3 regions of the Lactiplantibacillus sp. 3062 genome follow, and region 3 is predicted to be linked to each of the others. Evidence: predicted binding sites of a transcription regulator. Region 3 holds the regulator's gene; each other region holds the start of a gene.
What was found. Region 3 encodes NrdR, which represses ribonucleotide reductase genes. Its sites were predicted from a motif close to ACACNATATATNGTGT; they were not measured.

Region 1 (3,249 bases), on a different contig from region 3:
CACTCAATATTTAATTTAAATAAAAAGCTCTCAACCGAATGGCTAAGAGCTGTTACATTTCATAAAAACAAAAGGCACAAGATGAAGCAAACTTAGTGCTGCTTCCTTCCGGACCTGACACGATTCGTAAATCCACCCTTGCCTTTTGGCCTTGCGGCAAATACTATAATACATGATTTGCGCCACAATTACCAGCCATCGGCCTAATTTTTTTCAGCAGCTTCACGTCGTGCTTTTTTAGCCGCCTTTTTCCGTTTACGAATCCCACGGAAGAAGTTTTCCAACATCTCGCCGGCCGGACGTGCCAAGATGCGTTCATGAACCGTTACTTGATGATTTAACCGGGTATCATCCATCACCTGATACAAACTACGAACGGCGCCAGCCTTGGGATCACGGGCACCAAAGTAGAGTTCAGGTAGCCGTGCATTAATAATAGCCCCACTACACATCAAACATGGTTCCAAGGTGACATATAGCTGACAATCGGCTAATCGCCAACTATGCAAATATTCGCAAGCTTCCTGAATCGCAATAATTTCCGCGTGCATCGTTGCATCCTGACCATGCTCCCGTAAATTGTGACCACGGCCAATAATTTCACCCTGGTGAACGATCACGGCCCCAATCGGCACTTCGCCAATTAAGTAGGCCATCCGCGCTTCATGTAATGCTTCTTGCATCCAGTCTTCCGCTGTTGGTTCCGTCACGACTATCCCTCCTTTACACTTTGTAGGATGTAATACCCTTTGTCCTTCTTAATCACCTGACAATTACCAAAGGTCGTTTGCATCAATTTCTTCGCAGATGGTGCGCCCTGCTTTTTCTGTAAAACGACGGTGAGTGTTCCACCAACGACTAGCCGTGAAACGGCCCCCGTTAACATCGCATCCACCACTGCCTTACCTGCGCGCACCGGTGGGTTGGTGACAATCGCCGCGTAATTAGTCGCGGTCACTTGTTGATAGACATCAGACGTAAAAATATTGGTATTCGTAATTTGGTTCAAAGCAACATTTTTACGCGCTAAGCTTAGCGCTAACTCGTTCACATCGACCATATCAACCGTTCGTTCGGGTGATTGATACGCGAGCGCCATCCCAATGGGACCATATCCGGTTCCCAAATCTAGCATTGGGCCCGCTGACAAATCAGTTGGATCAAACGCTGCAAGTAGTGTTCGTGAGCCGTAATCCACGGTACGCTTGGAGAAGACACCGTTGTCCGTCGTAAATTTAAACGAGTGATTAAAAATTTCAAAATTCCATTGCTTTTCATCATGCACAATATCCGGATTGTGTGTATAATAATAGTTGGTCATATTTATTTTCCTCTAAATTTCTGGTCTATATCTATGATAACTGATTCAGCGAGTGAACCACAAATAATTTAAAAAACTTTTTAGTCGGTTAAAAGCTGACACTAACACAACATCTAGGGCTTGTGATTTTTACCACACCCTAGATGTTGTGTTTTTTGATTGTTTTTTTCACCACATGTTGTATACTAAATTTATCAGAAAAACGAGTTAGGATGATGAAAAATGAAAAAAGTTACTGTATTTACTAAAAACAACTGCATGCAATGCAAGATGACTAAGAAGTTCCTCACGGCGCACAATATTGCCTTTGAAGAGAAGAACATCAATACGAATCCTGAATACGTCGATTACCTGAAGAATCAAGGTTTCCATGCTGTTCCGGTCGTTGAAATCAATGGCGAAGACAGCATTGCCGGCTTCCGTCCTGATGCTTTAAAACAATTAGCTGTTTAGTTTGTTCACGCTTTTTTGCGTGGTTACATAGCTGGTTTACCCTTTAAAATATGATAAACGACCCACAATCATCAACCTACTGATTGTGGGTCGTCGATTTTGCCAGCCACAATTATACTGATAGAAAGAGGATTCCTTATGACCTTAAAAGATTTAAAAGACGTCACGTATTACGACTTAAATAATGAGATCAATATTCCCGTTAACAATCAGATTCCGCTCAACAAGGATCAGGAGGCACTTGCCGCTTTCCTTGAACAAAATGTTGAACCGAACACGATGAAATTTGATAGTCTTAAGGCGCGCTTTGACTACCTACGTGAACACGACTATTTGGAAACCCCTGCCATTGATAAGTATGATTTTAGCTTTATCGAAAAACTTTACGATTACTTGCGGTCGCAAGACTTCCACTTCAAGACGTTTATGGCGGCTTACAAATTTTATGCCCAATACGCCTTAAAGACGGATGATGGCGACTATTACTTGGAAAACTTTATTGACCGTGTGGCAATGAACGCCCTCTACTTTGCTGATGGTAATGAAGACTTGGCGATGGACCTGGCCGACGAAATCGTTCACCAACGTTATCAACCAGCCACCCCCAGTTTTCTCAATGCTGGCCGGGCCCGGCGTGGTGAATTGATTTCTTGCTTCTTGATTCAATCGACCGATGATATGAACTCAATCGGCCGGACGATTAACTCCGCGTTACAACTTTCTCGGATCGGTGGCGGGGTCGGTATTAACCTCAGCAACTTACGGGGTGCCGGTGATCCAATCAAGCATATCGATGGCGCTGCTAGTGGGGTCGTACCCGTCATGAAATTATTAGAAGACAGTTTCTCCTACTCTAACCAATTAGGTCAACGTCAAGGTGCCGGGGTCGTTTACCTTAGTGTCTTTCATCCAGATATTATTGCCTTTCTTTCTGCTAAGAAGGAAAACGCCGACGAAAAGATTCGGCTCAAGACGCTTTCACTCGGTGTCACCGTACCCGACAAGTTTTACGAGTTGATCAAGGCTGACGCTGATATGTATCTCTTCAGTCCTTACGGCGTTGAACGCGAATACGGGGTACCGTTCTCATATGTCGATATCACCAAAGAATACGACAATATGGTTAAGAACCCGAACATCCGTAAAACTAAGATCAAGGCGCGTGACCTTGAAAATGAAATCAGCAAGTTACAACAAGAATCTGGCTACCCATACGTCGTCAACATTGATACCGCGAACCGCGAAAATCCTATCGACGGTAAAATCGTGATGAGTAACTTGTGCTCAGAAGTGATGCAAGTGCAAACCCCATCATTAATTGATGACCAACAACAGTATGAGAAGTTGGGAACTGATATTAGTTGTAACCTTGGTTCGACTAACATTGTTAACTTAATGACCTCTCCAGACTTTGGACATTCTGTTGAAGCCATGGTGCGCGCGTTAACTTTTGTTACTGACCACTCTAACGTCGA
Region 2 (3,249 bases), on a different contig from region 3:
CATTTATTCCCGCTCAGTTAGAAGTAGGCACAATTAAATCAGTTTCCCTGCACAGTGATCTAATTCATGTTGAATAATTTGTGCTGTGAAGTCGTTGAATCGTTGTTGTTGCGGTTTAAAGTGTTGATCTTTATATTTCACCGTGATTTGGTGATAGCGGCTAGTCGGACGTTCACCAGGTAAGGACAGGCAGCCTTCCTTAGTCTCGTAAGTGCCGTGATGATCAATGATCTTCGGATTGATCATTGCAATTGCAAAGGGACCGAGTTGCACGACAATAATTTGTTTGTTGACCCCAATCATATTCGCGGCCATTCCAACGCAATTATCGGTGTGTGCGGCGAGGGTATCCAGTAAATCAGTCAAGACTTGAGTGTCTGCAGGGGTTGCTAAGTCAGCAGGGACACTAAGCGCGGCGGGATCATGCACAATTGGTCGAATCATTTGATGTTCCTCCATTGATTAGTCATATTAATTTAATTATAGAGAGCACGGTTGACAGAAGCAAGTCGTTCGCTAGTTGTCAGGCCCTAAAAAAAACACCACACTCACACAAGTCAACGTGCAAATGTGGTGTGGCCTTCAATTAGTACGACAATTTAAATGTTGGCGTTAAGGTGCCCGCCTTTAAGGCGTCATTAGTTGTGGTGGGAACCTGGTTGTGTTCAGGCTGCCAATTTGGATCTTTAATCAGTGCGATATTAGTCCCTTGATAATTCATGGTCATTTGATTAGCGTCGTTGAGGGTCAGTTTTGCAACATTGTGATCGATTGTGAACGTGGCACGTGTATCACTTAACGTTAACGTTGCGCGACTACGAATGGACGTATGTCCGCGTCGGAACCAAGCAACTTGATGATTGGTACTGAGGTACAGACTCATTGCTGGTCTAGCGCTGACCCAGCGACCTAAGAAATCCCGAGTCGTGACTGAGCGAACGGCGCTGACTTTTGATGTTGCTGGTTGAACGGTGGGCGTTTGTGTGTCAGTGGCAGAATGGCATCCTGTCAGTAGCCCTGTCAACAACAAGCCAACGATTATTCCCCTGCTTTTTTGCATAATTATTCTCTCCTCCAATGTCCACATCCCTCAATGAGGACTTAATTTCATTATAGCGAATCCGCCGCATGAGTTAAACAAAATAGTCATAAGTTAATCAGTTTACAACAACTTGGTTGTGTTCAGCTTAATTTTTAACGAATTAAAATTCGGTTTATGGCGTGTGAAAAATATTGAAAGCAAGCCGTATCAAGGTTGGTTCGGTAGTTAACGAGATTGATTAAATATTCTGATATTAGATAAAAAACAGTATAAAAAATATTTTTTAAATATTCCAAAGACGCACTAACCGGACGATTAAAGCGATTTGGTGTACACAACTGAAGGTGACAGTTAATTTTGGCAATGGGCAAGTTAATGGAAATGAGCTACTATATATAGTATTGATTCAAACAGAACGCACTATCAATTGTATTCAATCAATGACTTTGAAAAGTGGGGAATTAAGATGCTAACAACGACAACTAACGATATATTAGACCAATTACGGCCACTGACCGTCACAAAGCGGGGTGGCGAACAAACGAAATTTCATCCGTATAAAATTGACTTTGTCTTACGACGGTTGTTAGCGACTGATGACGAGGTACGGGTCGTCAAGCAGGCCCTTGTTGCCCAGTATCAAGATGCTGACAACATTGATACTCGGGAGCTACGTAGTACCATGATGCAGATTTTGAATGCGCAAGGCCTGACCGCGGCAGCTAAGGCATATCAGGATTACTTTGAAGCTGAACAGCAGCGGTTTGCGGCAGCAACTAATGTTCAAGGACGGATTGAAAAGTTGTTTGAGCGCGATGCCAGCGTTGTGCATGAAAATGCAAATAAGGATAGTACGATTTTTAACACGCAACGCGACTTAGAAGCCGGTGCTGCAAGTCGCGCCATGGGCTTGAAGATGCTACCAGATGTCGTGGCTAAGGCGCATCTGCGTGGCGATATCCATTGGCATGATCTCGATTATTCACCAGTCACGCCTGAAACGAACTGTTGCTTGATTGATTTTGACGGCATGTTCAAAAATGGGTATAAGATTGGGAACGCCGAAGTTGCCTCACCCCGGTCGATTCAAACGGCTACAGCGCAAATGGCGCAGATCATTGCCAACGTGGCTTCATTACAGTATGGTGGCTGTTCCGCTAACCGGGTCGACCAATTATTGGCTCCCTATGCGGCAATCAACTATCAAAAACATATGACTGATGCGAAAAAGTGGGTCCCTGCCGATCAGCGGGAAGCTTATGCGAAAGCCAAAACTAAAAAAGATATCTATGACGCGATGCAAGCCCTTGAGTATGAAATCAATACGTTATATTCGTCACAGGGCCAGACGCCGTTTACCACGGTCAATTTTGGTCTAGGAACTAGTTGGATTGAACGAGAAATTCAAAAGGCGATTCTCCAGATTCGAATCAAGGGACTCGGTAAGGAGCACCGAACTGCGATTTTTCCTAAATTGATCTTCACGATGAAGCGGGGGTTAAATTTAAGTCCGAATGATCCCAATTATGATATTAAAATGCTCGCGATTGAGTGTTCGACCAAGCGGATGTATCCCGACCTTTTAATGTATGACAAGATCAAGGCATTAACGGGGAGTTTTAAGACGCCGATGGGGTGCCGGTCCTTCTTACAAGGTTGGCGTGATGAAAATGGTGTCGAGGTAAACTCGGGCCGGATGAATTTGGGCGTGGTGACAGTCAACCTGCCACGAATCGCGTTAGCCGCACATGGGGACCAACAGTTGTTCTGGGAAATCTTCGAGGAACGGATGGCGACTTGTCATGAAGCACTCGCGTACCGTATCGAACGAACGAAGGAAGCTAAGCCGGAAAATGCACCACTCTTATACATGTATGGGGCGTTTGGTAAGCGGCTACCAGCAGGTGGTAATGTCGATGAGCTCTTCAAAAATCAGCGGGCGACTATTTCACTGGGATACATTGGAATTTATGAAGTCTGCACGACCTTCTTTGGTCCGAACTGGGAACAAGACGAGCACGCGTTAGCTTTTGCGGAGACCGTGGTGAAAGCGTTACGGGATAAGTGTGCGCAGTGGGCGGCTGAAAGTGGCTATCATTATAGTCTGTATTCAACGCCGGCTGAATCGTTGACGGATACGTTCTGTCGTGACGATATTGCGAAGTTTGGCCGGATCGCAGATATTACGGATAAGGAATATTACACGA
Region 3 (3,249 bases):
TGAAAGCAACCATGCTGTTACAAGTTCATGATGAATTGATTTTTGAAGCGCCAAAAGAAGAAATTCCAGTTTTAGAAAAATTAGTGCCAAGCGTGATGGATTCCGCCGTACAGTTAGCCGTACCGTTAAAGGTTGAGAGCCACTACGGTGATACTTGGTACGATGCAAAATAGGGGGAACCACCATGCCTGAATTACCTGAAGTTGAAACTGTTCGTCGCGGCTTAAATCGTCTGGTTAGCGGGGCAACGATTGCTAGTATCGAGGTTTTTTGGCCGAAAATTATTAATAATGATGTCGATAGTTTCAAACAGCGTTTAGCCAACCAAACGATCCAGACCATTGATCGGCGGGGGAAGTATTTGTTGTTTCGCTTTAGCAATGGTCTGACGATGGTGTCGCATTTGCGGATGGAAGGCAAGTATAATGTTGTACCGCGTGGTGAAGATCAAGGTAAACACACGCACGTGATCTTCCATCTGACCGATGATCGTGATTTGCTGTACAACGATACGCGTAAGTTCGGGCGAATGACGCTCGTGCCGACCGGTGAAGAAAACACGGTGGCGGGATTGCGGACAATTGGCCCGGAACCCGTTGCTGAACAGTTAACACTGGCTTATATGACGGCCACTTTTGGCAAGTCGAAAAAGATGATCAAGCCACTATTGTTGGATCAAAGTAAGATTGCGGGCATTGGGAATATTTACGCGGACGAAACGCTATGGATGAGTAAGATTCATCCAATGCGGCCTGCTAATTCACTAACTACTGATGAGATTGCAACATTGCGCCAAAACATTATTGATGAAATGGCGATGGCAATTAAAGGTCACGGCACCACTGTTCATTCATTTTCAACGGCATTTGGTGAAGCCGGTCAGTTTCAAAATCACTTACACGTCTATGGTCGTGAAGGGGAACCTTGCGAACGGTGTGGCACAATTATTGAGAAAATCAAAGTGGCACAGCGAGGGACCCATTTTTGCCCGTTAGAACAACGGTTGTAGGTGATCAAGATGACAAAGTTGATTGGATTGACTGGTGGCATTGCCACTGGTAAGTCGACTGTTTCTAAGCTGCTGGCAACTAAGTTACCAATCGTTGATGCGGATAAAATCGCGTGGCAGGTTGAAGGACCAGGCCAACCGACGACCCAAAAGATTGTGGCGCACTTTGGTCAGCAAGCAGTGCTGGCAGACGGGCGGCTGAATCGGCCATGGCTTGGCCAGTTGGTTTTTAACGATGCTCAAGCTTTACAAGCCTTAACCGCAATTACACGGTTACCGATTCAGTACGCGATGTTCGAAGCGATTGTCGCGGCGAACCAGCAACAGCCAGACGCAATTATTTTAGATGTGCCGTTGTTATTTGAAAGTGGCTGGCAACACGTTTGTGATCAAGTGTTGGTTGTGACGGCATCACCCGCCGTAGTATTGCAGCGGTTGATGGCGCGTAACCACTTATCGCAACAGGCGGCTCAGGCACGAATTGACAGCCAAATGCCACTTGCACAGAAGGTCGCAAGGGCTGACGTTGTCATTGATAACGGGGCCAACATTGATAAAACTAAAGCAGCCGTGTTAAAATGGCTGAAAACTATTACTAAATAAAGAAAAACTGATTGTTAGTTGTTACAAGGGGTGAGAAGTCTATGCAATGTCCACATTGTCATCATAATGGCTCCCGCGTGGTTGACAGTCGACCAACTGATGATGGTCGCGTGATTCGACGGCGCCGGGAATGCGAAAACTGTGGGTTCCGGTTCACAACATTTGAACGGGTCGAAGCCACGCCATTATTAGTCATTAAGAAAAATGGTGCCCGCGAAGAATTCAATCGTGAAAAAGTCTTGCGCGGAATTATTCGCTCGGCCGAGAAACGACCCGTTAGCATGGAAACCATGACGGGCGTCGTTGATGATGTTGAAAATAAGGTCCGGTCACTGGGCGAAAATGAAATTTCAAGCCAAGTTATCGGTGAGTATGTCATGGAGCAATTGGCAGATATTGACGAAATTTCGTACATTCGTTTTGCCAGTGTTTACCGGCAATTCAAGGATATGCACGTCTTCTTGAATGAGCTCCAAGATATGATGGAGCGTGATAAGGTCAAACTGGCAAAACCGTCAGCGAAGACGACCCACGCACCTAAACGAAAAAAAGATTAGTGAAAAAGAATGGTGAACAACATGCCAAATGATGAACCCTTAACACCCAAAACTGGGTTAGTGGTCCCGCAAGCACCAGCGCTTAGTGCGGCGCAACAAGCTGTATTGGCGGAATTATACTTGCCACTGATGGGGCCCTTGGCATATAGCTTGTACGCGGCGTTACGTAGCTTACAGAGTAGCGAGAATGAGCTGAGCAATCGACGCAGTCACGCGGAACTGCTTGGCATCCTAAATGTGGACTTGCCGACGGTGTTAGCGGCTCGGCGTAAACTTGAAGCAACTGGCTTGTTGCGCAGCTATTATCAACAAGATGAATTGGGTGCCATGTACATTTATCAACTACAAGCACCATTACTGGCGTTACAATTCTTTGCGGATGATCTATTGAGTGTCCTATTGTTAGATACGGTCGGTGAGTTACGTTATCAACAACTTGCTGGCGATTTTGCAGCACAGCCGATTGACTTGACGGCTGCCAAAGACGTGACGGCAAATATCTTAGATGTGTTTCACGTTGATAGTCAAAAAGTTACGACGCCACCTCTTTCAGTGCAAAAGGTGCGCGCCCAATTGGCGGCCAATGAACCGGCCGAGGATCACTCGCCCGTGCTCAGTGACGATGACTTTGACTGGCAACTGTTGGGGCAAATTTTGAAGCAGAACTATGTTGATCTCAAACAGGTTGCGAGTTCACGGCAACTGATCATTACGGAAAGTCGGGTCTACGGCATCAGTGAGATTGAGATGGCTAAGTTAATCAGTGAAGTGGCTAGTTTAACAACGGGTCAGTTTGATGAAAATCAATTGAAATTATTGATTGCGCGGCGCTATGAACGGCCCGCAGTTTCGAGTCAGCAGGTCGCTACGGAAGCACCGGTTGCAACGACGACCGCTAAGGATACCAAGGCTTCAGCACAACTCTCAACAGCTGAGCAGCAACTCGTGACGTATGCTAAGCAGACAGCACCGTATGACTTTTTATCAGCTTTGAAGCAGGAGAAACATGGTTTTGTGACGAGCGGTGAGAACCGACTAGTTCATGATTTAATTGGTCGGGGGGTATTACCCAATGCCGTC

Region 1: the regulator NrdR is predicted to act here: its motif matches at 1,458-1,473, upstream of ACWQAU_RS07390 (redoxin NrdH).
Region 2: the regulator NrdR is predicted to act here: its motif matches at 1,429-1,444, upstream of nrdD (anaerobic ribonucleoside-triphosphate reductase).

The regions. Positions count from the first base shown of each region.
Region 1 is NZ_JBVAYE010000003.1:293,946-297,194, forward strand. It holds RNA gene ffs (signal recognition particle sRNA small type) at 64-150, opposite strand; gene tadA (tRNA adenosine(34) deaminase TadA) at 204-710, opposite strand; gene ACWQAU_RS07385 (class I SAM-dependent methyltransferase) at 713-1,321, opposite strand; gene ACWQAU_RS07390 (redoxin NrdH) at 1,544-1,774, shown strand; gene nrdE (class 1b ribonucleoside-diphosphate reductase subunit alpha) at 1,913-3,249, shown strand, end outside.
Region 2 is NZ_JBVAYE010000004.1:60,572-63,820, forward strand. It holds gene ACWQAU_RS08005 (peptide deformylase) at 34-444, opposite strand; gene ACWQAU_RS08010 (hypothetical protein) at 587-1,060, opposite strand; gene nrdD (anaerobic ribonucleoside-triphosphate reductase) at 1,509-3,249, shown strand, end outside.
Region 3 is NZ_JBVAYE010000002.1:485,287-488,535, reverse strand. It holds gene polA (DNA polymerase I) at 1-173, shown strand, start outside; gene mutM (bifunctional DNA-formamidopyrimidine glycosylase/DNA-(apurinic or apyrimidinic site) lyase) at 185-1,009, shown strand; gene coaE (dephospho-CoA kinase) at 1,019-1,612, shown strand; gene nrdR (transcriptional regulator NrdR) at 1,654-2,169, shown strand; gene ACWQAU_RS05335 (replication initiation and membrane attachment family protein) at 2,191-3,249, shown strand, end outside.